Regions from separate parts of the Microcella humidisoli genome, predicted to be linked through region 1. Evidence: predicted binding sites of a transcription regulator. Region 1 holds the regulator's gene; the other holds the start of a gene.
What was found. Region 1 encodes HrcA, which represses chaperone genes, less so after heat shock. Its sites were predicted from a motif close to TTNGCACTCGNNNNNNNCGAGTGCNAA; they were not measured.

Region 1 (15,156 bases):
GCTCGTCAGGATCGCCTGGCTGAGCACCTCGGCGGGGCTGCCGGCGCCCTGTTCGAGGATGCGCGCCGAGCTCGCGACCTCGACCTCGCCGAGCTCGTGGCCACCGCGCACCATGACGAGCAGCTCGTCGACGAGTCGACGCGCTGCCGCCACCTGGGCGGGGTCGCCCTCGAGGGTGATCTGGTTGCCGCGCACGTGCACGTCGACGAGCGGGTACTGCTTCTCGACCGTCGACAGCAGGCGGTCCTGGGGGCCGAGCAGCCGCACCATGGCGACGCCGTCGACGTCGAGCTGCTCGCGGGCGCGCTCATCGCGCGCGGAATCGTCAGTGGGCAAGGGATCCCTCGGTCAGGCCCCCCGCGAGCACATGGGCGTGCACGTGGAAGACGGTCTGCCCGGCGTTCGCGCCGGTGTTGAAGACGAGCCGGAAGTGCCCGTCGGCGTGCTCGTTCGCGAGCAGGTGGGCCGTTGCGACGACCTCGGCGAGTAGCGCGGGGTCACCCGCGGCAAGCTCCGCGACGTCGCGGTAGCGCGGCGTCTTGGGCACGACGAGCAGGTGCACGGGAGCCTTCGGCGCGATGTCGCGGAACGCGATGACCGTGTCGGTCTCGTGCACGATGTCGGCGGGAATCTCGCGCGCGATGATGCGCTCGAAGATCGTCGGCTGCGCGCTGCTCATGCGCCCAGTCTAGAGCGCAGCCCTGAGGCTGCGCCGGGGTGCTGACGCGGCCGTGAGGCTGCGCCGGGGTGCTGACGCAGCCCTGAGGCTGTGCCCGCGTCGCACCGCAGCCCTCACCAGCGTCCGAGCGTCGCCGAGAGCACGGCGATCGCGGCGGGGCCCGCGGTCGAGGTGCGCAGCACGCTCGCGCCGAGGCGCACGCAGCGCGCGCCCGCGGCGACCAGGGCATCCCTCTCCTCCGGGGCGATCCCGCCCTCCGGGCCGACGACGATGAGGATGTCGCGGTGACCGAGGTCGTTCGGCGTCAGCGTCGTGAGGGCGTGGTCACCCGTGGGATCGAGCACGAGCACGGTCGACCCGCTCGCGCGCGCCGCGAGCTGCTCGGTCGTGGCGACGGGCTCGACCACGGGCATCCAGGCTCGCATCGATTGCTTCGTGGCCTCGCGCGCGATCGTCTGCCAGCGCTCCCGGTTCTTGACCGCCTTCGCGGAATCCCAGCGCGAGACGCTGCGGGCGGCCTGCCACGGGATGACGCCGTCGACGCCGAGCTCGGTCGCGGCCTGCACGGCGAGCTCGTCGCGGTCGCCCTTCGCGAGCGCCTGCACGAGATGGATGCCCGGCACCGCCCGCTCGTACCGTTCGACCCGGTCGACCTCGAGCGCGACGTCACCCGGCTCGACCGCGGCGACGACCCCGTGCACGACGAGCCCCGCGCCGTCGCCCAGCCGCAGCTGCTCGCCGACGCGCACGCGCGACACGGTCGCGGCATGCCGCGCGTCGGCGCCGCGCAGGTGCACGACCGCGGCACCCTCCCCGCCGTCGACGCTCTCGACCTGGGCGGCGAGCGAGTCGTCGAGGTAGAAGTGGGCCACAGCTACAGGTTGAGGAAGCGGTCGCGCAGCTTGGCGAAGATGCCCTGCTGGAAGGTCGCGAACTGCGGCGGCACAGGACGGCGGCTCGAGGCGAACTGCCGGATCAGCTCGGTCTCTTTGCTGTTGAGGCGCACGGGCGTGACGACCTGCACCCCGAGTTTGAGGTCGCCGCGGCCCGAGCCGCGCAGGCGCGTGATGCCGCGCTCTTTCACGGTGATGATCTCAGCGCTCTGCGTGCCGGGCTTGATCTCGACCATGACGTCGCCGTCGAGGCCGGGCAGGGTCACCATCGTGCCGAGAATGGCGTCGGTCATCTGCACTTCGACGGTCGCCAGGAGGTCGTCGCCGTTGCGGCTGAACGTCTCGTGCGTCTTGACCTTGATCTCGAGGTAGAGGTCGCCGTTGGGGCCGCCGGCGGGGCCGACCTCGCCCTGCCCGGTGAGCTGGATGCGCACGCCCGTGTCGACGCCGGCCGGGATGTCGACGGGGATCGCGCGGCGGGCGCGCACGCGGCCCTGTCCCGCGCAGGTCGGGCACGGGCTGGGGATGACGGTGCCGTAGCCGCGGCAGGTGCCGCAGGGGCTCGAGGTGAGCACGTTGCCGAGCAGGCTGCGCACGGTGCGCTGGATCTGACCGGAGCCGCGGCAGATGTCGCAGGTCTGCGGGCTCGTGCCGGGCGAGCAGCAGCTGCCCTCGCACGTCGAGCACAGAATCGCGGTGTCGACCTCGAGCTGGCGCGTCGTGCCGAACACGATCTCATCGAGCTCGACCTCGACGCGCAGCAGGGCGTCCTGCCCGCGCTCGCGCCGACTGCGGGGCCCGCGCTGCTGCTGGCCCCCGCCGAAGAAGGTCTCGAAGATGTCGCCGAAGCCCCCGAATCCGGATGCGCCGCCGAAGCCACCCGACCCACCGAGGTCGTACTGCTGCCGCTGCTGCGGGTCGCTCAGCACGTCGTAGGCGTGCGTGACCTGCTTGAACCGCTCTGCGGCGTCCGCACTCGGATTCACGTCCGGATGCAGTTCGCGCGCCAGGCGGCGGTAGGCCTTCTTGATGTCGTCGGCGCTTGCCTGTCGGTCGATGCCGAGCACCTCGTAGTGGTCTGCCACTTATTCCTCACCGAGCAGTCGCGAGACGTAGCGTGCTACGGCGCGCACTGCTGCCATGTTGTTCGAGTAGTCCATGCGAGTGGGGCCGAGCACCCCGAGCTTGGCCGAGCTGTCCGAGCCGACCCGGTACGCGCTCGTCACGACCGCCGTCTCCTTGAGAGCTTCGGCGTTCTCGCGGCCGATGCGGGCCGTCACGCCGTTCTCGTCGACCTGCATCTCGCTGAAGAGCTTGAGCAGCGTGACCTGCTCCTCCAGGGCCTCGAGCACGGGATACACGCTGCCCGCGAAGTCGCCCTCGGTGCGCACGAGGTTCGCCGCGCCCGCCATGACGAGCCGGTCGGTGCGGTGCGCATCCACGTGGCCCAGGAGGGCCTCGGCGACGACGCCGACGGCGGCGCGACGATCGGGCGCGAAGCGCTCGGGCAGCGAGGCAGCCACGCTCGCCACATCGTTGAGCGGTTGGTCGGCGAGCGCCGCGTTGAGCTTGGCGCGCAGTTCGCCCACGAAGGCCTCGTCAGCCTCGGCGGGCAGCTCGATGATGCGCTGGTCGACGCGGCCGCCGTCGGTGATAAAGACCGTCATGAGCCGCGTCGCGCTCATCGGCACGAGCTCGACATGACGAACTCGCGCGTTGCCCAGGGTCGGATACTGCACGAGCGCCACCTGATTGGTGAGGTGCGAGAGCAGCCGCACGGTGCGCGCGAACACGTCGTCGAGGTCGACCGACTGGTCGAGGAAGGCTGAGATGGCCTGGCGCTGCGCGGCACTCAGCGGGCGCAGGTCGGCGAACTGGTCGACGAAGACGCGGTAGCCCTTGTCCGTGGGCACGCGTCCCGAGGAGGTGTGCGGGGCCGCGATGAGCTCCTCCTCCTCCAGCAGCGCCATGTCGTTGCGGATGGTCGCTGCTGAGACCCCGAACTGGTGTCGGTCGACGATCGCCTTCGAACCGACGGGCTCGCGTGAGGCGACGTAGTCGTGCACGATCGCGCGCAGCACGTGCAGGGCGCGCTCCGAAACCATGGCGCTCCTCCCCCTCCGACATCTCTCGCGGGTCTCGAGTGCCTGGCACTCGCTCCCGCGGACTGCCAATTCTACCCCGCCACGCGGGCGTCGCATCATTGCCTGGCGGATGCGCGGGCGCTAGGTTTGCCTCGTGCTCCACCCCGGGACCCATGTTCGCCGCAGGATCATCGAAAGGCAGTACCCATGACCGACCAGACCCCTCCCCCCGCCGCTCCGCAGCCCGCCGCCCCGCTCTCGGAGGCGGAGGACCGCCAGTGGGCGTCGTTCGCCCACCTGGGCGGCATCATCGGCCTCCTCCCCTCGCTCATCATCTTCCTGGTCTTCAAGGACCGCGGAGCGTTCACGCGGGAAGAGTCCAAGGAGGCGCTGAACTTCCAGATCACGATCGTCGGCCTGCAGATCATCGCCTACATCGTGGGCTCGATCCTCGCCGTGATCCTCATCGGCTTCCTGTTCTACTTGGTCGCCTGGGCCGCGTGGCTCGCCGGCGTGATCTTCTCGATCATCGGCTTCACGAAGGCGAAGGACGGCATCGCCTACCGCTACCCCTTCGCGGTGCGCCTCATCAAGTAGTCCCGCGACTGCTGCCTCTGCGGGCCCCGACCGATGCGGTCGGGGCCCGCGGGTGTTTAATGTCGCCATGACTGATCAGCCCCCCGTGAACCCGTACGCGACCACTCCCCAGCCCATGAGCCCCGCCGACGAGAAACTGTGGGCGACCCTCGTGCACGTCGGCGGCATCTTCTTCGGCTTCGTACCGGCGCTCATCGGGTTCCTCGTGCTCGGCAACCGCGGGCCCTTCGTGCGCGGCCACACCGCCACGGCGCTGAACTTCCAGCTGACGATGATCATCGCGGGCGCGATCGGCGCGATCACCTCGTGGCTCATCATCGGCATCTTCGTGCTCATCGCGGTGAGCGTGCTCATCCTGGTCTTCTCGATCATCGCGGCCCTCGCGGCCAACCGCGGCGAGGCCTACACCTACCCGCTGACGATCCCCTTCATCTCGTAGGGCGTCAGTCGGGCAGCAGGCGGCGCACGACGCCGTCGGCGAGCAGGCGCCCGCGCAGCGTGAGCACGATCGTGCCGCGCAGCGCGGGCCCCGGCTCGACGAGCTCGTCGGCGATGAGCCCGGCGACCGCACGGCGGCCGAGCGGGGTGAGAGCATCCGTCGACAGGCCCTCGCGCAGGCGAACCTCGAGCAGCACGCGCTCGACGCGCCGCGTCTCGGCATCGAGAGTCTCGCGACCCGCCGCCGGGCTCAGCCCGTGCGCCAGTCGGTCGGCGTAGGCAGCGGGGTGCTTGACGTTCCACCAGCGCACGCCGCCGACGTGGCTGTGCGCGCCGGGGCCGACGCCCCACCAGTCCTGCCCCGTCCAGTAGGCGCGGTTGTGGCGGGAGCGCTGGTCGGGGGTGCGCGCCCAGTTGCTGACCTCGTACCAGTCGTAGCCAGCGTCGGCGAGCCGGGCATCCAGCGCCTCGTAGAAGACCGCGTGCAGGTCGTCGTCCACGGGCGGCACCTGCCCGTGCAGCACCTGACGGGCGAGCTTCGTGCCCGGCTCGACGATGAGGGCGTACGCGCTCAAGTGGTCGGGCTCGGCCGCGAGGGCGGCGTCGAGGCTGCGCTGCCAGTCGGCCTCGGTCTCACCCGGCGTGCCGTAGATGAGGTCGAGGCTCACGGCGAGACCGGAGGCCTTCGCGGCGGCGACGACGCGCGGCACGTTCTCGGGGTCGTGCGTGCGCTCGAGCACCGCGAGCACGTGCGGCACCGCCGACTGCATGCCGACGCTCACGCGCGTGAAACCCGCGGCGGCGAGGCGCTCGAGCCCCGCGGCGTCGATCGAGTCGGGGTTCGCCTCGGTCGTGATCTCGGCGTCGTCGGCCACGCCGATGCGCTCGCGCACGGCGTCGAGCATGCGCGCCAGGTCGCCGGCGGGCAGCAGGGTCGGCGTGCCGCCCCCGAAGAACACGGTGCGGGCGGGGCGCGGCGGCAGGCCGCTCTCGCGCAGCACGCACGCGGCGAACTCGACCTCGGCGATCGCCTGGTCGGCGAAGTCGCTCTGCTTGACCCCGCGCACCTCGTCGGCCGTGTAGGTGTTGAAGTCGCAGTACCCGCAGCGCACGCGGCAGAACGGCACGTGCAGGTACACACCCAGGTCGCGCTGCTCGGCGCCGGCGAGCACGCTCGGCGGCAGCATCCCGTCGTCGGGGGCCGGATCGGCGAGGGGCAGGGCGCTAGGCACGCCCCCATCCTCCCAGCCGCGTCTCCACAATTCAGGAGTCGGGCCCGACGACGGGGGCTGTGGATGCTCTGCCGGGCGTGTCGCGAGGGCTCAGCATCCCGAACTCCTGAATTGTGGAGACGCGCCGGCGGCCGGGCCGCTCGGTGTCTGGCAGGGTTGTCGAGTGACCACCACCATCCTCTGGGACGTCGACGGAACCCTGCTGCTCAACTCGTTCGGCGGGGGCGGCGAGCTGTACCACACAGCCGTCGAGCGCACCGTGGGCCGCGAGCTGCACCCGCCGATGCCGCGCACGCACGGCAAGCCCGACGGGCTCATCCTCAGCGAGATCCTCGCCCACTTCGGCTTCGACGACAGCTGGCACGAGCGTGCCCGCGCCGTGCTCGACGAGCTCTCGATCGAGCGCGCGCAGGCGGGTGATCGGCGCGAGCCCGCCCCCGGTGTCGTGGATGCTCTCACCGCGGTCGCCGCCCGCGGCTGGCACAACGCGCTGCTGACGGGCAACTCGCTCGTGCGCGCCCGCGTCAAGCTCGAGGGTGCCGGGCTCGGGCCGGAGTGGTTCGACTGGGACCGCTCATTCTTCGGCGCGACGGCGCGCGAGCGCAGCGAGATCACCCGCGCGGCGCGCGAGGCGCTGCCGGGCGAGACCCTCGTGATCATCGGCGATACCCCGCGCGACGACGAGGCCGCGGCGGCCGCGGGCATGCCGTTCATCGGCGTCGCGACGGGCGTGTTCACGGTCGAGGATCTGCGCGAGACGGGCGCGGTGCTCGTCGTGGCCGATCTCGCCGGGTCGCTCGACGAGGTGCTCGCGACGATCGAGGGCCTGCGCTAGACCCTCTAGCTCTCTCTGTTCTCGATCATCGGCCGGGGGTCCGCAAGCATGTCTGCCGGGGGTTCAAAACCGAGTTCGGCCCCAACCTCCATCAGGTGACGCCGGCGCTTCTCCCACTCCTCGCGAAGGATCGGTTCAATCAGCTTTTCGATCGCAGTGTCTGGTCGTGGCATTCCCGTGGCAAGCCACCACTCGACACCGATCAGATCAATCAGTGCCTGGACATCCTCGACGTCGCGGCAAGCAGTGACGAGTCTCCAGAGATCATCGACAGGGGTGTTGTCATCCGCCCACTCAACAACGGGCGACGGAACACCGACCACGGACAGGTCTCCGAGCGGCTTCACCGCTCGATACGGCAAGACCCACAGCAGCAGGACGCCAGCCAGCACCAACCCGGCGATTGAGATACCGACGACCGCGGAGACCTGAGCAACAGTGCTCAAGACCGGGATCAGTGGCACGCCGGCTGCGGCCGCGACCGTGACCACGCCCCATGTGACGAAGAAGATGACGCCACGCAGAGCGCGTTGCCACGCGGGCCTGTTCGTCGGGGCGTAATGAGTGCGCCAGGCAAGCACTACCTCTTCGACGCTGCCGCCCAGTGACGGGTCGACGATGTACCAGGCCTGATGGTTGTCGCGGCGCCCAAGGAAGACGCCGTCGCGCTCGATCGTCAGGGGCATGCACGCAAGCTATCGCGGTCCGAACATCCGTGCCTACACGCTCTAGCTGACGAGCGCGACACCCTGCACGAACCAGATCTGGTGCATGCGGAACACCATGACCGCGACCGCGAGGCTCGCCACGCCCATGACGACGGTCGCCCAGCGCGTGCGGTCGACGAGCGCCCACACGATCGCCGCGACGGGCAGCACGAGGGCGACGACGAGGTAGATCCACCACTCGACGATGTCGCCGGTCGGCTCGTTGCCGACGAAGGGCGCCACGATGCCGATCACGATCTGCACGAGCAGCACGAGCGCCACGGCCGCCGTGGGCAGCACGCTGTAGTCGTCGGGCTTCCGGCCGATGCCGCCGAGCACGAGGGCGGCCAGTCCCGCGACGACGCTCACGATGATGGCGATCGTGGTGAACCACTCGATCACTCTGCTGCCTCCTGCTGCTCGATCGGGAACCCGACCAGCGTACGGCCGCGCCCCTGACGCACGCTGATGAGAGCGACGAGGCGGTCGGGATGCTCGCCGCCTGTTCCCCGCTCGATCGCGGCGACCGGCTCGGCGTCGGGGTGCTGCGGCAGGGCGAGCAGCTTGCCGTGCCCGAGGTCGCGCGACTGCGCGGGGTCGACCTCGAGCGCGACGAAGAGCCGCGCGGCGACCTCCGCCGGGCTCGCGAGCAGGCTCACGCCGCCCTCGGCCAGCGCCTCGAGGCTCACGGCGTCGGCCACGTCGAACGGGCCCACGCGCGTGCGCCGCAGTGCCGTGAGGTGCCCGCCGACACCGAGGGCCGAGCCGAGGTCGCGCGCGAGCGCGCGGATGTAGGTGCCCGAGCTGCAGTCGATGCGGGCATCCACCTCGATCGCGTCGGGTGTTCGCCGAACCGCCAGTACCTCGAAGGCGCTGATCGTGACGCGGCGCGACGCGAGCTCGACCGCTTCACCCGCGCGCACGCGATCGTAGGCGCGTTTGCCGTCGACCTTGATCGCGCTCACCGAGCTCGGCCGCTGGTCGATCTCGCCCGTGAGGGCGCGGATGCCCTCCCCCAGGTGTTCGTCGGTCACCGCCGCGATCGCCGCGACATCGGCCGTGCTGACGACCTCGCCCTCGGCGTCGTCCGTGGTCGTCGCGGCACCGAGCCGCATGGTCGTCTCGTAGGTCTTGTCGAGGCCCACCAGGTAGGTGAGCAGGCGCGTGGCCGGGCCGGCTCCCAGCGTGAGCAGGCCCGTCGCCATCGGGTCGAGGGTGCCGGCATGACCGACCTTGCGGGTGCCGAGGGCGCGGCGCGCACGGGCGACGACGTCGTGGCTCGTGAGACCCTGCGGCTTGTCAACGAGCAGGAGTCCGGTGGGCACGACTCCACGGTAGCGGGCGCGCGCGGCGGCGGTCGTGCGGCTGCCCGGCTTAGGCTGGCGGGCATGCGCATCGCGGTCATCGGAGCGGGCGCGGTCGGCGGCCTCGTGGCCGCACTGGCCGCGCGTGCGGGGCACGAGGTGCTCGTGACCGCGCGCGGCGAGCATGCTGCCTCGATCGCTGCGGCGGGGCTGCTCGTCGACGGCGGCTGGGGCGAGTGGGTGGCCGCGGTCGAGCTCGTCGAGAGCATCCCGAACCGCCCCATCGATCTGCTCATTCTGGCAACGAAGGCGCACGACTCGGCCCAGGCGATCGCCCCCTGGGCGACCCACGACGGCACCCCCGTGCTCGTGCTGCAGAACGGCCTCGGCGGCGAGGATGCGGTACGGGATGCCCTGCCGCGCTCCCCCATCGCGATCGGCCTCGCGCTCTTCGCCGTGAGCCTCACGGGCCCCGGCCACATCACCGTCACGGGCCCCAACGGCCTCACTCTCGGCGGCGACTCCGCCGCGGTCGCGGTCGCCGAGCCCCTGTTGCGCGAAGCTCTCCCGGCCGACATCGTGCTGGCCGAGAACATCCGCGGCGCCCAGTGGACGAAGCTGCTCATCAATCAGGTCAACGCCCTGCCCGCCATTACGGGCCTCAGCGTGCAGCAGACGATCGCACACCCCGGACTGCGCGGCGTGATCGCCCGCGCCATGGTCGAAACCGTGGCGGTCGGCACCGCGGTCGGCGCCCGCTGGGGCCGCATCGGGGCGGTGGATGCCGAGGCCATCGCTCGCGTGCGCGCCGGTGGAGCGGCGGCGGCCGCCGAGCTCGCCGAGCACCTCGCCGCCGGAATGGGCGACGTGCCCAACCCCGCGTCGATGCTGCAGAGCATCCGCCGCGGACGCATGACCGAGGTCGACGCGATCAACGGCGTCGTCGTCGACTACGGCACCTCGCTCGGCGTGGCCGCACCGGTCAACGCCGCCCTCGTGGGTCTCGTGCGCAAGGCGCAGTCGGGAGATCCACCGCTGACGCCCGCCCAAGCGCTCGCGCGCATCCCGGCGCCCTCCTGATCTCCACAATTCAGGAGTCGCGAACGCGAACAGCCCCCCGACACGCCGTGGGAGCGCTCCACGACCGCGCCCCGCGTCGCGATCTCCTGAATTGTGGAGACCGACGGCGCGGGGCGGCGGGGCGGCTGAGTGTCGAGCGGCTAGAGCATCGACTTGGTGTGCCAGACCGTCTTCGTCTCGACGAAGGCCGTGATGCGCTCGAGCGCCGGGCGCGGGATGCCCGCCACGGGTGCCACGACGCGCTTGAGCGTCTCGGCCGCCGCCAGCTGCAGGTCGACCCAAGTCTCGCCCTTCGCCCCGTCGATCGAGCCGGCCCCGGTGAGGTCGAGCGCGTTGACGTCGGCGTGCGATGCCAGCCACGGCATGATCTCCGCCGGCGAGCCGGTGAGCATGTTGATAACGCCCCCGGGCACGTCCGAGGTCGCGAGCACCTCGCTGAGCGAGATCGCCGAGAGCGGCGCGCGCTCGTCGGCCACGACCACGACGGTGTTGCCGCTCACGACGATCGGCGCGAGCACCGACACGAGGCCGAGCAGCGAGCCGCCCGTCACGCCCTGCGGCGCGACCGCGGCGACAACGCCCGTCGGCTCGGGCACCGAGAGGTTGAAGTAGGGGCCCGACACCGGGTTGGCGTTGCCGGCCACCTGCGCGTACTTGTCGGCCCAGCCCGCGTACCAGACCCACACGTCGATCGCGAGATCGACCTGCGCGCCCGCCTCGGCGGCGGTGACACCCTCCGACGACTGGATCTCGTCGACGAACTGCGCGCGACGCCCCTCGAGCAGCTCGGCGATGCGGTAGATCACCTGGCCGCGGTTGTAGGCCGTGGCGCCGACCCAGCCGCCGACCGCGGCGCGCGCGGCGACTACGGCATCGCGGGCGTCCTTGCGCGAGGCCTGCGCGGCGTTCGCGAGGAACGCCCCATCGGCCGCGACGACCTCGTAGGTGCGGCCGCTCTCGCTGCGCGGAAACGTGCCGCCGATGTAGAGCTTGTACGTCTTGGGCACGGTGAGCCGGCTCACTTCGCGACCGCCTTCCGGGTCTTCGCGGGCTTTCGGGCGGCGCGCGCGCCGTCGGTCGGGGCACTGGATGCTGCGCTCAACGATGCCGGAGCATCCCACCCGCTCGCCTCGAGGTAGGCGGCGAGCCCGTGGCGGCCGCCCTCGCGGCCGTAGCCCGACTCCTTGTAGCCGCCGAACGGCGACGCGGGGTCGAAGCGGTTGAACGTGTTCGCCCACACGACGCCCGCGCGCAGCTGGTCGACGAGGGCGAGCATGCGGCTGCCCTTCTCGGTCCAGATTCCGGCCGAGAGGCCGTAGGGCGTGTTGTTCGCCTTCGTGATCGCCTCGGCGGGCGTGCGGAACGTCAGCACCGAGAGCACGGGGCCGAAGATCTCTTCCCGCGCGATCGCGTGCGCGGCGCTCACCTTGGTGAAGATCGTCGGCGCGAACCAGAAGCCCTTGTCGGGGATGCGGCAGTCGGCCGTCCAGCGCTCGGCGCCCTCGTTCTCGCCCGTGTCGCTGAGCGTGCGGATGCGTTCGAGCTGCGCGGCCGAGTTGATCGCTCCGATGTCGGTGTTCTTGTCGAGCGGGTCGCCCATGCGCAGCGTCGAGAGCCGCTGCTTGAGGCGATCGATGACCTCGTCGTGCACGTTCTCCTGCACGAGCAGGCGCGAGCCCGCGCAGCACACGTGGCCCTGGTTGAAGAAGATGCCGTTGACGATGCCTTCGATCGCCTGATCCATCGGCGCATCGTCGAAGACGATGTTGGCGGCCTTGCCGCCGAGCTCGAGCGTGAGGCGCTTCTGGGTTCCGGCGACTTGGCGCGCGATCATGCGGCCGACGTTCGTCGAGCCCGTGAAGGCGACCTTGTTGACGTCGGCGTGCGTCACGAGCGCCTGGCCGGTCGGGCCGGGGCCCGTGACGATGTTGACGACGCCCGCGGGCAGGTCGGCCTGCTGCAGGATCTCGGCGAACAGCATGGCCGTGAGCGACGTGGTCTCGGCGGGCTTGATGACGACGGTGTTGCCGGCGGCCAATGCCGGGGCGATCTTCCACGCGAGCATGAGCAGCGGGAAGTTCCACGGAATCACCTGCGCGGCCACACCAAGCGCGCGCGGGTTCGGACCGAGGCCGGCGTGCTCGAGCTTGTCGGCCCAGCCGGCGTAGTAGAAGAACCACGCGGCGACGAGCGGCACGTCGACATCGCGCGTCTCGCGAATCGGCTTGCCGTTGTCGAGGCTCTCGGCCACGGCGAGCTCGCGCGAGCGCTCCTGCACGAGCCGCGCGATGCGGAACAGGTACTTGCCGCGGTCGCTGCCCGACATGCGCGACCACACGCGGTCGTAGGCGCGACGCGCCGCCGCGACCGCGACATCCACATCACCGGCGGTGGCCTGCGCGATGCTCGCGATAACCTCCTCCGTCGCGGGCGAGATCGTGTCGAACACGTCGCCGTGCCCGTCGACGAACTCGCCATCGATGAAGAGGCCGTACTGGGCCTTGAGGTTCAGGATCGACGCCGACTCCGGCGCCGCTGCGTATTCGAGAAAGGCCATGATCTAGTCCACCGTCACGTAGTCGGGGCCACTGTAGTGACCGGTTCGCATCTTCTGGCGCTGCAGCAGCACGTCGTTGACGAGGCTCGAGGCGCCGAAGCGCCACAGCTGGGGGGTGAGCCACTCTTCGCCCACGGTCTCGGCGACCGTGACGAGGTAGCGCACGGCGTCCTTCGAGGCGCGGATGCCGCCGGCGGGCTTCATGCCGATCTTCTCGCCGGTCAGGCGGTGCCAGTCGCGGATGACCTCGAGCATGAGCAGGGTGACGGGCAGCGTGGCCGCGGGGCTCACCTTGCCCGTCGAGGTCTTGATGAAGTCGGCTCCGGCGAGAATCGCGAGCCAGGAGGCGCGCTTGACGTTGTCGTACGTCTGCAGCTCGCCCGTCTCGAGGATCACCTTGAGGTGCGCGTGGCTGCCGTCGGGGCGGATGCAGGCCTCGCGCACGGCGACGATCTGGTCGAAGACGACCCCGTACTGCCCGCTGAGGAACGCCCCGCGGTCGATGACCATGTCGATCTCGTCGGCGCCCGCCGCGACCGCCTCGCGCGTGTCGGCGAGCTTGATGGCGAGGCTCGCGCGCCCCGAGGGGAAGGCCGTCGCGACCGCGGCGACCTGGATGCCCTCGGTGCCGCCCGCGGCGTGCCGGCTGCCGAGCGCCTCGACCGCGTAGGGCACCATGTCGCCGTAGACGCAGACGGCGGCGACGCTCGGCGTCGTCGGGTCGCTCGCGTCGGGCGTGATCGCCTTCGCGACGAGCGAGCGCACCTTGCCGGGAGTGTCGGCGCCCTCGAGCGTCGTCAGGTCGCACGTGCGGATGATGGTGTCGAGCGCCCAGGCCTTCGAGCTCGTCTTGATCGAACGGGTGCTCAGGCCCGCAGCGCGCTGCTCGAGACCGACGGCGTCGACCCCCGTGAGCCCGTCGAGGTGCAGACGCAGAGCCGTCTCGGTGAGGTCGCCGCCGAGCAGGCGCACGGCGCGCTCCGCCGGCGCGATGCCGACGGGATGGGTGATGGTCATGAGGCGTCCTCTCGGGATGCTGTGGTGGCGGAATCGAGGTCGTGGTCGTGGTCGAGCTCGGCGAGCAGGGCGCGCGCCGTGTGCTCGTCGGTGACGAGCACCGAGCAGAGTCCGTGGGTGACGATGGCGCGGGCGACGGCGTGCTTGGGCTCACCGCCGATGACGAGAATGCTCGTGGTCGCGGCGCGCAGCTCTTCGAGTCCGAGGCCGAGCGTGCGAGCATCCAGTTCAGGGTCGGCGATCGTGCCGTCGGCCGTGATGTACCGGCCGATCACATCGCCCACGGCACCGCGCTCGACGAGCCCGGCGATGTCGGTCGAGGTGAGGTAGCCGCTGTCGACGTGCACCGAGCTCGTGTCGGCGACTCCCGCGCTGTAGAGGTAGGCCGAGGCGCCGCGTGCCATGCCGAGCACGCCGCCGACCGTGCGGTCGCCCTCGATGGCCTTCTTGGTCTCGAGGCGCTCGAGAATCGCCGGGCTCGGCAGCAGCGTCGCCTGGCCGCCCGCCTTCTGGGCGATCATGACGGCGGTCGCGGCGGCCGTGCCGGGGCGCTTGCTGAGGCTGACGCCGCCATTGATCTGCACGACGTTCACCGCGGTGGCCCAGCCGGCGGGCAGGGCTTCGGCGACCTGGTGCAGCGTGCGACCCCAGCTGACGCCGAGCAGGCGCGGCACCGGGCGATGGCTCACGAGGTAGTCGGCGGCGGCCTCGCTCACGCGCGCCTGCAGCTCGGCGTCATCGCCCGGAGCGGGCACGACGACGGCGTCTTTGAGGCCGAAGCGGGCGGTCAGGTCGCGCTCCAGGGCGAGGCGACGAGCGCGCGGGTGCACGATCTCGATGCGGATGATGCCCCGCTCGCGGGCCTGGGCGAGCAGCCGGCCGACTTTCCAGCGCGTGACGCGCAGGATCGCGCCGATCTCGTCTTGCGTCTTGTTCTCTTCGTAGTAGAGCTCGGCGGCGCGCACGGCGAGCAGCTCGGTGGCTGCGGCGGTATCGGCGGGCGCCATGGGGCTCGTCCTTCCGGGTCGGCGTGCAGGGCTGCTGCCCCCAGGCTAGGCGCGTGGGCGCGCACTCACCAACATTTGTTGGCGCATCTGCTCACATGAGCACAGCGCGGCAGGATGCTGCTCGCGCGCGTGGGTACGCTGGGCATGACCGCCGAGCGGTCGCCCACCACGCTCCGGCTCCGCCGGCTTCTCGCGGAAGGACTCCCGTGACCGACTACGCCCTCGCCGTCGACCTCGGCGGCACCAAGGTCGAAGCGGCCCTCGTCGATTCGAGCGGCACGCTGCTCGACGGCTCGCGCCACCGCCGCCCCACCGGTGCATCGTCGACGAGCGAGCAGCTCGCCGCCGCCGTGACCGCAGCGGTGCAGGATGCCCTCGCGGCGCTCCCCGAGGGCGCGACCCTGCTCGGCGCGGGCATCGGCAGCGCGGGCCCGATCGCGGGTACGACGGGCGACGTCTCGCCCCTGAACCTCGGAGCCTGGCGCAACTACCCCCTCGGCGATCTCGTGGGGCAGCAGGTGCCCGACCTGCCCGTCACCCTGCGCATGGACGGCATCTGCATCGCCCTCGCCGAGGTGTGGCTGGGCGCCGCCCAGGGCGAGAGCAACGTCATGGGCATGATCGTGTCGACGGGTGTCGGCGGCGGTCTCATTCTCGGGGGCCGCGTCATCGCGGGCCCCTCCGGCAACGCCGGGCACATCGGCCACGTCGCCGTCGCCGGGTTCG
Region 2 (15,156 bases), 1.1 Mb from region 1:
CCCCGTGCTGTGGCGCAAGGTGGGCCCGGGCCTGAGCGCCGGCCGCGTGCAGTCGGCCGCGACGCGCCTGGTCGTCGACCGCGAGCGCGAGCGCCTCGCCTTCATCACCGCGAGCTACTGGGACCTCGACACGACGCTCTCGCCCCTCGGCGGCGAGACGCCCTTCACCGCCCGCCTGGCGCGCCTCGACGGCAAGAAGGTGGCCTCGGGCCGCGACTTCACCGACCGCGGCGAGCTCAAGGGGTCGGAGACGGTCGCGCTCGACGAGGCGCTCACCACCTCGCTCGCCGAGGCGCTGCGCGATCCGGCCATCGCGGTGACCGTCACGAGCGTCGAGTCGAAGCCCTACACGCGTCGACCCGCCGCGCCGTTCACGACCTCGACCCTGCAGCAGGAGGCCGGGCGCAAGCTGCGCTTCACCGCCCGGCAGACCATGTCGGTGGCGCAGTCGCTCTACGAGAACGGCTACATCACCTACATGCGCACCGACTCGACCACGCTCTCGCAGCAGGCGGTGGATGCGGCGCGCTCGCAGGCGGCCGCCCTCTACGGCGCCGACAGCATCCCCGAGACCCCCCGCGTCTACGCGAGCAAGTCGAAGAACGCGCAGGAGGCGCACGAGGCCGTGCGCCCCGCGGGCGACGTGTTCCGCACGCCGAGCGAGCTCGAGGGCACGCTGCGCGGCAACGACTGGAAGCTGTACGACCTCATCTGGAAGCGCACCGTCGCGAGCCAGATGGCGGATGCCCGGGGCCAGACGGCGTCGGTCAGCATCCAGGCCGGCCCGACCTCCGGCTCGGCGACCCCCGCCGGAGCGATCGCCGAGTTCGCGGCGAGCGGCACCGTCATCACGTTCCGCGGGTTCCTCGCCGCGTACGAGGAGGGGCAGGACGAGGCGCGCGACACCGACGAGAAGGCCGAGCCCGCCGAGGCCAAACTGCCGCCGCTCACCGTCGGGCAGTCGCTGAGCGTCGTCGATGTCGAGGCGAAGGGCCACGAGACGAGCCCGCCCGCGCGCTACACCGAGGCGAGCCTCGTGAAAGCGCTCGAAGAGCGCGGCATCGGCCGCCCGAGCACCTACGCGGCGATCATCTCGACGATCGTCGACCGCGGCTATGTCACGCCGCGCGGTTCGGCCCTCGTGCCGAACTGGATCGCCTTCTCGGTCGTGCGCCTGCTCGAGGAGAACTTCAGCGACCTCGTCGAGTACGACTTCACGGCCGAGATGGAGGCCGATCTCGACCGCATCGCCAACGGCGAAGCCGACCGCACCGAGTGGCTGAAAGGCTTCTACTTCGGCGACGCGCACCAGCCTGGCCTGCGGCCGGTCATCGACAACCTCGGCGACATCGACGCCAAGACGCTCAACTCGATGCCGCTCACCGACACCATCACGCTGCGCATCGGCAAGTACGGCCCCTACCTCGAGGTCATCGACCCCGCGGCCGAGGCCGCGGCCGACGGCACCCCGGCGACCCCGCGACGCGTCAACCTGCCGCAAGAGCTCGCTCCCGACGAGCTGACCCCGGCGAAGGCGCAGGAATTGGTGGATGCTCCCGTCGTGGGCGACCGCGTGCTGGGCATCAACCCCGAGAACGGCAAGCGCGTCGTGGCGAAAGACGGCCGTTTCGGCCCCTACGTGACCGAGCTGGACCCGGAGCCCGAGGTGAGCCCGGAGGAGGCCGCCGCGGCGGCTGCTGCTGCGGCGCTCGCCGCAGAGCCCGTGGTCGACCCGGCCACGGGCGAAGTGCTGCCGTCGCCGAAGAAGCGCGCGGCCCCGAAGAAGAAGGCGCCCGTCGAGAAGCCGCGCACGGCATCCCTGTTCAAAGACATGGACCCGGCGACGGTCGACTTCGAGACGGCGATGAAGCTGCTGAGCCTGCCCCGCGTGGTCGGCGACGACCCCGAGAGCGGCGAGCCCATCACGGCGCAGAACGGCCGCTACGGCCCGTACCTGAAGAAGGGCACCGACACGCGCTCGCTCGATGCCGAGGCGCAGATCTTCGAGATCGACCTGGCGGGCGCGCTCGCCAAGTTCGCCGAGCCCAAGTACGGCGCGCGCAAGGCCTCGAGCGCGCTCAAGGAGTTCGACGCCGACCCCGTGAGCGGCAAGCCGATCAAGCTGAAGGACGGCCGCTTCGGCCCGTACGTGACCGACGGCGAGACGAACGCCACGGTGCCCCGCGGCGAAGACCCGATGGAGATCGACTTCGATCGCGCCGTGCAGCTCATCGCCGACAAGCGCGCGAAGGGGCCGGCGAAGAAGCCCGTCAAGCGCGCGCCCGCGGCCGGGGCGAAGACGGCGGCGAAGACGGCGGCGAAGAAGGCTCCCGCGAAGAAGGCCGCGGCGCCCAAGAAGGCGTCGTGACCGGGCTCTTCATCACCCTCGAGGGCGGTGACGGGTCGGGCAAGAGCACCCAGATGGGTGCGCTGACCGAGTGGCTGCAGGGGCACGATCGCACCGTCGTGCAGGCGCGCGAGCCGGGCGGCACCGACCTGGGGCTCGAGCTGCGCGAGATCGTGCTGCACCGCCGCGGACACATCGCGCCGCGCGCCGAGGCGCTGCTGTACGCGGCCGATCGCGCACACCATGTGGCGACCGTCGTGCGCCCGGCGCTCGAGCGCGGCGACATCGTCATCCAAGACCGCTACCTCGACTCGTCGGTGGCGTACCAGGGCGCGGGCCGCGTGCTCGACCCGGACGAGGTGCGCGACCTCTCGCTGTGGGCCACCGAGGGTCTGCTGCCGCACCTCACCGTGCTGCTCGACCTCGACCCCGCCGTCGGCCGCGAGCGCCTCGACGCGAGCCGCACTCGCTACGACCGCCTCGAAGCGGAGGAGGCCGCCTTCCACGAGCGCGTGCGGAACGCCTACCTCGCGCTCGCCGCGGCCGAACCTGAGCGGTTTCTCGTGCTCGATGCGACCCGGCCGGTCGACGAGCTGCAGGCGGGCATCCGCGACCGGGTGTCGGCCCTGCTCGACTAGGGTGGCGCCATGACCGCCTGGGACGAGCTGACCGGTCAGGAGGCCGCGATCGCGGCGCTGCAGGATGCCGCTGCCGACCCGCAGGCGATGACCCACTCCTGGCTCATCACGGGCCCTCCGGGCTCGGGGCGCTCGAACCTCGCCTTCGCCTTCGCCACAGCGCTGCTGCAGGGCGGGCAGTCTGACGACGAGGCCCGGCGCACGGCCGCGCAGGTCGCCGCCCGCACGCATCCCGACCTCGCCGTGCTCGCGACCGACCGCGTGATCATCTCGATCGACGAAGTGCGGCACCTGGTGGCGCAGAGCCAGTTCTCGCCGAGCACGGCCCGCTACCGCGTCATCGTCATCGAAGACGCCGATCGCATGACCGAGCGCACTTCGAACGTGCTGCTCAAGGCGCTCGAAGAGCCCCCGCCGCGCACCGTCTGGATCCTGTGCGCGCCGAGCGCGGCCGACCTTATCCCGACGATCCGCTCGCGTGTGCGCACGGTGCGCCTGCGCGTGCCGAGCGTCACCGAGGTCGCCGAGTTGCTGGTGCGCCGCGACGGCGTCGAGCCAGCGCTCGCCGAGCGCGCGGCGCGCGAGTCGCAGACGCACATCGGCATGGCGCTGCGCCTGGCGACGGATGCCGAGGCGCGCGAGCGCCGCGCTCGCACAATCGCGCTGGCACTCGGCGTGCAGAGCGTGAGCGGCGCCGTGCTCGCCGCCGAGCAGCTGGTCGCGGTCGCGACCGATGACGCGAAGGCGCTGACGGCCGAGCGCGAGGAGGAGGAGCGGGCCGCGGCGCTGCGCTCGCTCGGCATCGAGCCGGGGGCGGCGGTGCCCGCGGGTCTGCGCGCGAGCCTCAAGGCCCTCGAAGAGGACCAGAAGCGCCGCGCGACGCGCTCGGTGCGCGACGGCATCGACCGCGTGCTCGTCGACCTCATGTCGCTCTACCGCGACCTCGCGATGCTGCAGCTCGGTGCGGGGGTCGAGCTCGTGAACGAGGCGGTGCGACCCGAGCTCGAGGTCGCCGCGCGCGCGGGCAGCGCCGCGCTGTCGCTCGCCGCGCTCGACGCGATCGCGCTGGCCCGCCGACGCATCGAGGGCAACACGCCCCCGGCGCTCGCCCTCGAGGCGATGCTCATCGCGGCGAGCGGACGGGTGCCAGCGCTAGGCTCCCCCTCGTGACCCGTCGCACCGCGCCTCGTACGGCCGCCCTCGTCTCATTGATCCTCGTGCCCGCCCTGCTGCTGAGCGGCTGTGTGCCGAGCTGGCTGCAGGGCCTCGTCGGCGGGGGCACCGTCTCGACGCCGACCGGCGAGGAGGTCGCCGACGAGCTTCGTCCGTACTACACCCAGATACTGACCTGGACGGGGTGCGGTGGGGGTGCCGAGTGCGCCACCGCGATCGCGCCGCTCGACTGGGACAACCCCGGCGAGGGCGACGACGTCGAGCTCGCGCTCGTGCGCCACCCGGCCACGGAGCAGGCGCAGGGCTCGCTCTTCATCAACCCCGGGGGTCCCGGCGCGTCGGGCTTCGACTTCGTGCGCGACAGCGTCGACTTCGCGGTGAGCGCCGACCTCCAGCGCGAGTTCGACATTGTCGGTTGGGATCCGCGCGGGGTCGGCCGGTCGAGCGCCGTCACCTGCTACACCGACCCGGCCGATCTCGATCAGTTCATCTTCGGGATTCCCGAGGCCACGTTCGGCACGCCCGAGTGGGAGGCCGAGGTCATCGACAGCTCGATCGCGTTCGCCGAGGCCTGCGCCGAGAACACGGGCCCGCTGCTCGAGTTCGTCGACACCAACAGCACAGTGCGCGATCTCGACATGATGCGGGCGATCGTGGGGGATGCGCAGCTCAACTTCTTCGGATACTCCTACGGCACCGACATCGGTGCGCGCTACGCCGACCGGTTCCCCGAGAAGGTTGGGCGTCTCGTGCTCGACGGTGCCACCGATCCGACGACGACGACCTTTGAGGTCGTGCTCGCGCAGTCAGAAGGTTTCGAGCAGGCCCTGCGCGCCTACCTCGAGGCGTGTCCCGAGCTCGGGGCCTGCCCGTTCCCCGGCTCGCTCGATGACAGCCTGACGCTCATCCGCGACCTTTACGACCGCCTCAACACGACGCCGATCGAGGCCGAGGACGGGCGGTTCTTCGACGGCGCAGTGCTCGACATCGCGATCGCGACGGCGCTCTACGACGAGGGCTCGTGGTCGTTCCTCAGCCAGATGTTCACCGAACTGCGCACGGGCGTCGTCGAGACGGGCTTCCTCCTGGCCGACTTCTACTACGGGCGCGAGAACGGCGAGTACATCGACAACTCGCTCGAGGCCTTCATCGCCATCAACTGCCTCGACTATCCCGTCGAGACCGACCGCGCCGTGATCGCCGAACAGAACGAGCAGATCCGCGCGGTCGCCCCGACGACCGGCGACCCGTCGCCGCTCGGCGACGTGCTGTGCGCCAACTGGCCGCACCAGTTCGAGGGCGAGCTCGGGCCGGTGAGCGGTGCGGGGGCGGCCCCGATCCTCGTCGTCGGCACGACGGGAGACCCTGCGACGCCCTACCAGTGGGCTGAGGCGCTGGCCGAGCAGCTCGAGAGCGGCGTGCTGCTCACGTGGGTGGGCGAAGGCCACATCGCCTACGACGAAGGCGACCCGTGCATCAACGACATCGTCGACGAGTACTTCCTCACCGGCGCGGTTCCCGTCGACGGGCTCGTCTGCGAGGGCTGATCGTGCGGTCTGCGCGGCCAGGCGGAATCGGCTAAGCTTTCACCTCGTGTCACGGCCTCGGCCGTGTCCGCCGCCTTAGCTCAGTCGGCAGAGCGTCTCACTCGTAATGAGAAGGTCGTGGGTTCGATTCCCACAGGCGGCTCCGTGATCAACCTGAACCGCTCCGTCTTGTCCTGGTGCGCTCGCGCTGCGCGCGACGGGGTTCGATTCCCACAGGCGGCTGCACTCCTCTCCATCCGGCTCGAGCGTCGAGAACGGAGCACTCATGACGGTTGACGGCCCGGCTTCGGCCACCACTGTCTTGCGCCGCACGGTGCTTCTCGTCGCGGTCATCAACCTCGCCTACTTCGGCATCGAGGTCGTCGTCGCTGTGGCGATCGGCTCGGTCGCGCTGCTTGCCGACAGTGTCGATTTTCTGGAGGACACGGCGGTCAACGTGCTCATCGCCCTCGCGCTCGGCTGGTCGCTCGCTGCGCGGGCGCGAGTGGGTCGGGTGCTCGCGATCGTCATCCTTCTGCCGGCCATCGCCGTGGTCGTGCAGCTCGTGCTCAAGGTCGGCGACCCTCAGGCGCCCGCGGCCCTGCCGCTCATGCTGGCAGCCGCCGGGGCCGCCGTCGTCAACCTGGTGTGCGCCCTGCTGCTCGCGCGCATCCGCGCCGCCGGCGGCTCGATGGTCGGGGCGGCCTGGCTCGCGGCGCGCAACGACGTGGTCATCAACCTCGCGATCGTCGCGATGGGGGTGATCACGCTGTGGATCGGCACCGGCTGGCCCGACATCGTGCTCGGCACGCTCATCGTCGTGCTCAACGGTCGTGCGGCCCTCGAGGTGTGGCGGCTCGCGGGCGAGGAGTCGCTCGCCGCCCGCGCGCTCGAGGGCGATGACCTCGACGACGACTGAGGCGCTTCACCGGATGCGGACCTTTGTGAATGCCGTTCGCGACGTTCCGCATCCGCGGAAGGCACCCGCGACGAGCACCCTCCCGCCGGTCGACGCGAGGCGGGGCAGTCGCGAGCGCGTGGGATGCTGGGAACGATGAGCACACCGCCCCCGCCGAGTCACGACGACGACGCGAACGACGAGCACGCCTCGCACCCCGAGCACGCCTCGCACCCCGAGCGCGGCTCGCACCCCGAGCACGGCTCGCGCGCCGCGACCGCGCTCGCGATCGCCGCGACGCTGGCGGCCGGCGTCGGCGTCGCGACGCAGAGCCGCATCAACGGCGAGCTCGGGCAGCTGCTCGACGACGGATACACCGCGGCGCTCATCTCGTTCGGCAGCGGCTGGGTGATCCTGCTCACGATCCTCGCTCTCGCACCCCGCGGCCGCGCCGGCATCTCGCGGGTCATGACCGAGGTGCGCCACGGCCGCCTCGCGTGGTGGATGCTGCTGGGCGGCTTGGCCGGCGGCTACTTCGTGCTGGCGCAGGGCCTTGTCGCCGGGATGCTCGGCGTCGCGATCTTCACGATCGCGATCGTCACCGGCCAGACCGTGACGGGGTTGACCCTCGACGCGACCGGCTTCGCGGGAGCCCGCCGCACGGCGATCGCACCCGCCCGCGTGATCGGCGCCGCCCTCACGGTCGCGGCGGTCGCCGTCGCGGTCGTGCCACGACTCGGCGGCGAGGGGTTCCCGATCGCGGCGGTCGTGCTGCCCGTGCTCGCGGGGGTCGCCGTCGCCTTCCAGCAGGGCCTCAACGGCCGCGTTCGGGCCGAGGCGCGGTCGGCGCTCGCCGCGACCACCATCAACTTCACGGTCGGAACCGCGGCGCTCGCCGGCGCGACGCTCGTGCATCTGCTCGTCGCGGGGCTGCCCGAAGCACTGCCGACCAACCCGCTGCTCTACCTCGGTGGCGCGGTCGGGGCGATCTTCATCGCCATCCAGACGGTGACGGTCGGCCGTATCGGCGTTCTCGTTCTCGGGCTGTGCCTGGTGGCAGGGCAGCTTGCGGCGTCGCTGGTCTTCGACGCCGTGGCGCCGCTGGGGCCCGCATCGACGACGGCCACCGCGATCGCCGTCGTGCTCGCGTTCGCCGGCGTGCTCGTGGCGAGCATCCGGTGGCGACGCCGGGGTGGCGGCGCTAGTCGGCCGTCGGCGTGAAGTCGAGCGCGAGAGAGTTCATGCAGTAGCGGTCGCCCGTGGGCGTGCCGAAGCCATCGGGGAAGACGTGGCCGAGGTGCGAGCCGCAGTTCGCGCAGCGCACCTCGGTGCGCACCATGCCGAGCGAGGTGTCTTCGATGAGCTCGACGGCCTCGGGGCGCACCGACTCGTAGAAGCTCGGCCAGCCGCAGCCCGAGTCGAACTTCGTTCCGGCGACGAAGAGCTCGGCGTTGCACGCGCCGCAGGTGTAGATGCCGGCACGGCTCTCATCGAGCAACTCGCCCGTCCAGGCGCGCTCGGTGCCCGCCTGGCGCAGCACCTGGTAGCGCTCCTCGCCGAGCTCGTCGAGCCACTCCTGCTCGGTCTTCTCGACCGCGTACGCCTTGCCGTCGGTTGCCGGGTTCTGGCCCATGATCCCTCTTCTCCTCGCCCGCAGGCGGTTGATCTCCCCCCATTAAACTCCTCATCGTGGCCGACGCTTCCCCGATCCAGCGAACCTGGAGTCAGCTGACCCGCGACGAGTTCTTCGAGCTGGCCCGCTTGCGCACCGAGGTGTTCTTCCTCGAGCAGCGCATCGACGAGCCCGAACTCGACGATCGCGACCGCGACGAGTCGACCGAGCACGTGTGGATCGCCGATGAGCACGGCCCCGCCGCGTACCTGCGGGTCGTCGTCGACGACACCCCGCACCCGGGCAATCAGGATGCCCGCCGCCTCATCGGCCGCGTCGTCACCCGCGCCGACCGCCGCGGCGAGGGCCTGGCGCGCCGACTGCTCGAGCACGTCATCGAGCGACACGGGCACGAGCCGCTGGCCCTGCACGCGCAGACCTATGTGCAGCCGCTCTACGCCGCCGTCGGCTTCGCGGCCTATGGCGAGGAGTACCTCGAGGCGGGCATCCCGCACATCGGCATGCACCGCCCCGCCCAGCCGGCACCGACGGCCGACCCCGTACGCTGAGCGCACCATGATCGCTGCGTTCGCCCTTGCCGCCGCCCTCGCGGTTGCCCCCGCGGCCGGCTGCACGGCCGAAACGGGGGCCTTCTCGTGGGGGTTCAAGGAGTCGTTCCGCGCCTACATCAGCGGCTCGATCGCGAACGGCGAGTGGAGCACCGAGGGCGGCATCGACTACGCGACCCCGGCGTTCTTCAGCGAGCGGCTCGCGGGCGAGGTGGCGCTCGACCCTCTCGCCGGCACGCTCGCGGTCGAGGGGGCGCTGCGCTTCACGGGCCACGACGGCATTCTCGACACCACGATCGCGAACCCGCGCCTCGTTGTCGAGAGCGCCGACCGCCTCGTCGTGGTCGTCGACATCCGCGGCACGACGCAAGACTTCGTCCCCATCGACTCCGCCGCCGTGCCGTTCCTGACGGGCGACCTGACGCTCGCCACGTGGAGCGCCGAGGGCGGCACGCTGCGGCTCGACGGCGTTCCGCTGACGCTCACGCCCGAGGGCGCGGAGGCTTTCGGAACCTACCCGGCGGGCGAGGCCTTCGACCCGATCACGCTCGAGGTGCAGACGACGGACGCGTGCGCCGAGGCCGCGGTCGCGGCGCGGGCCGGGGCGCCGGTCGCCCAGGGGGCGATCATCGCGGGGGCCGTGCTGCTCGGGGTCGCGATCTCGATCGCCGTGCATCTCGTGCTGCGAGCACGACGCCGGTCGCGTCTTCCCGAGCCGCCGCCGCCCGCGGTGCCATGATGGAGGCGTGACCTCCACCGCTGAGCGGTACCGGCGGTTCGCCCGCGAGCAGGCGGACCGCTCGCGCTTCGCCGTCTGGGCCGAGACCGTGGCGGCCGACGACGACTGCCTGGCCCTCATCGACACCCTCGCCGAACTCGACCGCGAGCCGGCGATCGTGCTGTGGGCCGCGCAGGCCTCCGGTCTGGGAGCCCACGGCGATATCCGCGCCTGGCTCGAGGGCGAGTGGGATGCGGTGGCCGAACTCGCCCACGCCCGCCAGCGTGCGCTCGCCGCGGCTCACATGCCGGGCGCGTAGATCGCGCGGGCGAGCGCGTCGAGCACTGCGGGGGTGCGGGGCCCGAAGCTCAGCACCTCGCCGTCGGCCATGTCGACGAAGCGGCGGGCCTCGCCCGCGCGCGTCAGCGCGACCGCGGGCTTCTCGGCGAGCAGCCCGTCGACGCCGCCGACGCTCTCGAGCCCGCCGGTCATGACGAGGATGAGGTCGGGGTCGGCCGCGACGAGAGCCTCGTCGGTCATGGGCCGCAGGCCCGTCCAGCCGATCTCGCCCGCCACGTCGATGCCGCCGAGCCCCTCGATGAGCTCGTCAGCACCCGACTCCTCGCCGAACAGGTAGTAGATGCCCGAGGCCCCGCGCAGGTAGAGGAACAGGATGCGCACGCGATCGGCCGGGTTCTCGGGGCGGATCGACTCGATGGCGGTGAGCACCTCGGCAAGCTCCTGCTCGAGGCGCTCGGCGAGCAGCTCGCCGGTCGCGGGCGAGCCCAGGGCGGCCGACACCTGCCGGGCGAGCTCGGCGGGGGCGCCGAGGCCCGGTTCGGCATCCACGTAGACGACGGTCACGCCCGCATCGCGCAGCTGCAGCACGACGTCGGTCGGCCCGACGGTGCCGTCGGTGATGACGAGCGTGGGTCGCAGGGCCAGCACCGCTTCGCTGCTGATCGCGTGCCCGCTGCTCGTGACGACGGGCAGGCCGTCGGCCTCGGGGAACGTCGTCGAGATGTCGCGGCCGACGACGGCGTCGCCGAAGCCGAGGGCGAAGACCGTCGCGGCGATCGAGCCGGCGATGTCGAGCGGCAGGATGCGGCTCGCGTCGGCGACGACGACCTCGCGGTCGCCGTCGAGGTCGCGCGAGACGACGGTGGCCGGCAGCGACTGCGCGGGATCGACCGCGACGGGCTCGATGCGCGACGACTCGATGAGGGCGGTGGAGGGGCCCGTGAGGGTGCGCGGCGAGTCGCTCACGGTCAGCTCGCTGAGCGGCACGCGCGGTCCGCTCGGCGCCGTCGGCTCGGCGGTCGCCTGCGGGGCGGCGACGGCGCATCCACCGAGCAGGGCGAGCGCGGCGAGCATCGCGGCGAGTCCGGCCGCGCGAGCGGGGCGGGAGCGGGGTCGAGGCGTCATGGGTCCGGTCGGTCGAGGGCTGCGAGGCCGGGCGGTGCGGGCGCCGGCAGTGAGGCGAGCCTATTCCGCGCGGCTGTGCACCCGATGAGGCGTGCGCGGGGCACGCGAGCGAGCCTGCCGCAGCAACCGCGAGCCGTCCAGGGTCGAAGGTCCCCGGCCTCTAGCCTGAGTGAGTGATGGATGCTCCCTCCGACCTGCTCGACGAGCGCGCGCAACGCGTGCTCGAGTTCGAGCGCGCGTGGTGGGGGCACAGCGGTGCGAAGGAGCTCGGCATCCGTCGCGAGTTCGGCTGGACGGCGGCCCGGTATTATCAGGTCCTGAACGCCGTGATCGACACCGATGTCGCCGTGCGGTATGACCCCGTTCTCGTGGGCCGGCTGCGCGAGGTGCGCGAGGATCGCGCCGAACGGCGGCGCACTCGACGTGCGGGCGCCACCGGCGCCGCCTGAGTCTCCTGCACCAGCTGAGTCTCCTCCACCACCCCTCGCGGAAGGCGTCCCCCCGATGGCCGAGTACACCCCGGATCGCTTCGACGAGGTCTCCGACTCGCTGAGCCGCGTCGGCGCCCACCGCGCGGCGCCCGCGCGCGGTCGCGCCTGGATCGTCGTGGCCTGGGCCGCGCTCGCCAGCGGCGCTCTCATCGTGGCGGGACTCTACGGCCTCTCGCTCATCAGCGACCGCGTCACGTTCGAGCTGCCCGGCCTGGGCACGGCAGAGCCGATGCCCACCCCGACCGAGACGCCCTCGGCGCCTCCCACGGTCGAGCCCATCACCGACCCGGCGCTCGCCGAGCTGCCCGCGGGCTTCACGATCACGGTGCTCAACGGCACCGAGGTCGACGGCCTGGGTCGTGCCGCCCGCGACCTGCTGACGCCCCCCGGCTGGCGCGTCGGCACCGTGACGTCGGCCGCGCAGTCCGACCTGGCCGAGACGGTGGTCTACTACAGCGACCCGACGCTCGAGGGTGTCGCCGCGGGCATGGTCGAGCTGCTCGGCGCGGGGGTGTGGGAGCTCTCGGACGCCTTCCCCGGTGCCCCGATCACGATCGCCGTCGGCGCCGACTTCGCGGCGATCGCGGCGCCGTAGGAGCGCCGCGTTACACGCACGTTTCCGCTCGGTAAAAAGGTCGTTCCCGGCCGCGTCGGGGTGCGCTCGCGCGGGTAGTCTCGCGGCATTCCCGCAATGCAAGGAGCACCAGCAATGCCCAACGGCACCGTCAAATGGTTCAACGCCGAGAAAGGCTTCGGCTTCATCACCCTCGAGAGCGGCGACAGCGACGTCTTCGTGCACTACTCGGCGATCGACATGCCCGGCTACAAGGTTCTCGAAGAGGGCCAGGCCGTCACCTTCGAGATCGGCACGGGCACGAAAGGGCCGCAGGCCGAAGGCGTGCGCGTCGCCTGACCGTCGCTCGACCCGTGGGTTAGGGTGACCCCCATGAGCAGGGGAGCCGCGCGCGGACTCGTCGCGATGCTGGGCGTCGCGGCGGTGCTCGGCGCGGCGGGCTGCACGGCGACCGAGCCTCCCATGCCCACCCCGACCCCGAGCCCCTCGTACGTGTCGACCTACGTGCCGCCGCCCGAGTACGGCATCGCGCCCCTCACGGGCGAGCAGATCGAGGTGGGCGCGCTCACGGCCCCGTCGCTCGCCGCCAAGGTCGACAACCACCCCTCAGCACGGCCGCAGGTCGGGCTCGACCGCACCGACATCGTGTTCGAAGAGCTCGTCGAGGGCGGGCTCACGCGATACGTCGCCGTCTGGCACTCCGACGTGCCCTCGGTCATCGGCCCGGTTCGGTCGATCCGCCCGATGGACCCCGAGATCATTTCGCCCCTCGGCGGAATCGTGGCCTACTCGGGTGGGCAGCAGCGCTTCGTGCAGCTCATGCGCTCGGCCCCCGTCTACAACGCCATCCACGGGCAGAGCGACACGGCATCGACCTTCTACCGCGGCGACAACGCGCCTGCCCCGCACAACGTGCTCGTCAAGGCGCCCGAACTCATCGCCCAGCACCTCGACCTCACGGCGCCCCGACAGCAGTTCGCCTTCGCCGAGAGCCTCGCCGCGGCGAGCGCGACGAAAGAGGGCCGCCCGACGAGCGCGATCTCGCTCGTGTTCGGCGGCTCGGCCACGCCCGTCTGGAAGTGGGGCGAAAACTCGCAGCGCTGGGTGCGCTTCATGACGGGCGGCGATCGCGATATGGCGGCCTCGGGCGAGCAACTGAGCGCCGTCAACGTCGTCGTGCTGCGGGTTCCCGTGCAGGTGATCAGCAGCATCCCGACCACGAAGCTCATCGGATCGGGCGAGGCGTGGGTCTCGAGCGGCGGCGCGACGATCAAGGCCACATGGTCGAAGCGGTCGCTCACGGCGCCTATCCGGCTGCTCGACGCCAACGGCGTCGCGGTGCGCCTCGCGCCCGGCAACACCTGGGTCGAGCTCGTGCCGCTCGCTGGCTCCGTCACGTTCTCCCGCCCCGCCCAGTAGCAGGCGGCGCGGCTTGCACTCGCCCTCTGCGAGTGCCAGAATCGTTTAGCACTCACGCTCTGTGAGTGCCAAGAGCTACCGTACGTGAAGCGTCCGGGAGGGACGAGAGACACATGGCTAAGATCATCGCTTTCGACGAGGAGGCCCGTCGCGGCCTCGAGCGCGGCCTCAACATCCTGGCTGACGCCGTCAAGGTCACGCTGGGCCCGCGCGGGCGCAACGTCGTCCTTGAGAAGAAGTGGGGCGCCCCCACCATCACCAACGACGGCGTCTCCATCGCCAAAGAGATCGAGCTCGACGACCCGTTCGAGAAGATCGGCGCAGAGCTCGTCAAGGAGGTCGCCAAGAAGACCGACGACGTCGCCGGTGACGGCACGACCACCTCGGTCGTGCTCGCCCAGGCGCTCGTGCGCGAGGGCCTGCGCAACGTCGCGGCCGGAGCCGACCCCATCAGCCTCAAGCGCGGCATCGAGAAGGCCACGCAGGCTGTCTCGGCCCAGCTGCTGAAGAACGCCAAGGAGGTCGAGACCAAGGAGGAGATCGCCGCCACCGCGAGCATCTCGGCCGCCGACCCCGAGATCGGCGCCCTGATCGCCGAGGCCATCGACAAGGTGGGCAAGGAGGGCGTCGTCACCGTCGAGGAGTCGAACACCTTCGGCACCGAGCTCGAGCTCACGGAGGGCATGCGCTTCGACAAGGGCTACCTGTCGGCGTACTTCGTGACCGACCCGGAGCGCCAGGAAGCGGTCTTCGAAGACCCCTACATCCTGATCGTCAACGGCAAGATCTCGGCGATCAAGGACCTGCTGCCCGTCGTCGACAAGGTGATCCAGAGCGGCAAGCAGCTGCTCATCATCGCCGAGGACGTCGAGGGCGAGGCCCTGGCCACGCTCGTCGTCAACAAGATCCGCGGCATCTTCAAGTCGGTCGCCGTCAAGGCTCCCGGCTTCGGTGACCGCCGCAAGGCCATGCTGCAGGACATCGCGATCCTCACGGGTGGCCAGGTCATCAGCGAGGAGGTCGGTCTCAAGCTCGAGAACGCGACCCTCGACCTGCTCGGCCGCGCCCGCAAGGTCGTCATCACCAAGGACGAGACCACGATCGTCGAGGGTGCCGGCGACGCCGAGGCCATCGCCGGTCGCGTCAAGCAGATCCGCGCCGAGATCGAGAACACCGACTCGGACTACGACCGCGAGAAGCTGCAGGAGCGCCTCGCCAAGCTCGCCGGCGGCGTCGCCGTCATCAAGGCGGGCGCGGCCACCGAGGTCGAGCTCAAGGAGCGCAAGCACCGCATCGAAGACGCCGTGCGCAACGCGAAGGCCGCCGTCGAGGAGGGCATCGTCGCCGGTGGTGGCGTCGCCCTCATCCAGGCCGGCAAGACGGCGTTCGAGTCGAAGGAGATGACCGACCTCGTCGGCGACGAGGCCACCGGTGCCAACATCGTCAAGGTCGCCATCGACGCTCCGCTCAAGCAGATCGCCCTCAACGCGGGCCTCGAGCCCGGTGTCGTCGCCGACAAGGTGCGCCACCTCGAGGTCGGCTTCGGCCTCAACGCGGCCACGGGCGAGTACGTCGACATGCTCGGTGCCGGCATCGCCGACCCGGTCAAGGTCACGCGCTCGGCGCTGCTCAACGCGGCCTCGATCGCCGGTCTCTTCCTCACCACGGAGGCCGTCGTCGCCGACAAGCCCGAGAAGCACGCTGCGCCCATGGGCGACCCGAGCGGCGGCATGGACTTCTAGTCCGACGCGCTCGCAGAGCACACG

Region 2: a site for HrcA is predicted at 13,436-13,462, ahead of groL (chaperonin GroEL). Genes of this name have one in related genera too.

The regions. Positions count from the first base shown of each region.
Region 1 covers NZ_CP101497.1:2,611,282-2,626,437, forward strand. Annotated here, with positions in the region: gene NNL39_RS12750 (PhoH family protein) at 1-270, opposite strand, end outside; gene NNL39_RS12755 (histidine triad nucleotide-binding protein) at 326-679, opposite strand; gene NNL39_RS12760 (16S rRNA (uracil(1498)-N(3))-methyltransferase) at 793-1,551, opposite strand; gene dnaJ (molecular chaperone DnaJ) at 1,554-2,657, opposite strand; gene hrcA (heat-inducible transcriptional repressor HrcA) at 2,658-3,677, opposite strand; gene NNL39_RS12775 (DUF4870 domain-containing protein) at 3,864-4,253, shown strand; gene NNL39_RS12780 (DUF4870 domain-containing protein) at 4,321-4,692, shown strand; gene hemW (radical SAM family heme chaperone HemW) at 4,697-5,923, opposite strand; gene NNL39_RS12790 (HAD family hydrolase) at 6,087-6,758, shown strand; gene NNL39_RS12795 (hypothetical protein) at 6,764-7,444, opposite strand; gene NNL39_RS12800 (hypothetical protein) at 7,487-7,867, opposite strand; gene truB (tRNA pseudouridine(55) synthase TruB) at 7,864-8,790, opposite strand; gene NNL39_RS12810 (ketopantoate reductase family protein) at 8,854-9,849, shown strand; gene NNL39_RS12815 (aldehyde dehydrogenase family protein) at 9,990-10,871, opposite strand; gene NNL39_RS12820 (aldehyde dehydrogenase family protein) at 10,868-12,406, opposite strand; gene deoC (deoxyribose-phosphate aldolase) at 12,410-13,423, opposite strand; gene NNL39_RS12830 (sugar-binding transcriptional regulator) at 13,420-14,430, opposite strand; gene NNL39_RS12835 (ROK family protein) at 14,637-15,156, shown strand, end outside.
Region 2 covers NZ_CP101497.1:1,511,704-1,526,859, forward strand. Annotated here, with positions in the region: gene topA (type I DNA topoisomerase) at 1-2,368, shown strand, start outside; gene tmk (dTMP kinase) at 2,365-2,985, shown strand; gene NNL39_RS07275 (DNA polymerase III subunit delta') at 2,995-4,155, shown strand; gene NNL39_RS07280 (alpha/beta hydrolase) at 4,152-5,705, shown strand; tRNA gene NNL39_RS07285 (tRNA-Thr) at 5,775-5,847, shown strand; gene NNL39_RS07290 (cation diffusion facilitator family transporter) at 5,971-6,603, shown strand; gene NNL39_RS07295 (DMT family transporter) at 6,739-7,803, shown strand; gene msrB (peptide-methionine (R)-S-oxide reductase MsrB) at 7,784-8,215, opposite strand; gene NNL39_RS07305 (GNAT family N-acetyltransferase) at 8,272-8,763, shown strand; gene NNL39_RS07310 (HtaA domain-containing protein) at 8,771-9,502, shown strand; gene NNL39_RS07315 (hypothetical protein) at 9,510-9,800, shown strand; gene NNL39_RS07320 (heme/hemin ABC transporter substrate-binding protein) at 9,782-10,906, opposite strand; gene NNL39_RS07325 (DUF3263 domain-containing protein) at 11,083-11,355, shown strand; gene NNL39_RS07330 (LytR C-terminal domain-containing protein) at 11,411-11,992, shown strand; gene NNL39_RS07335 (cold-shock protein) at 12,107-12,310, shown strand; gene NNL39_RS07340 (DUF3048 domain-containing protein) at 12,344-13,390, shown strand; gene groL (chaperonin GroEL) at 13,504-15,132, shown strand.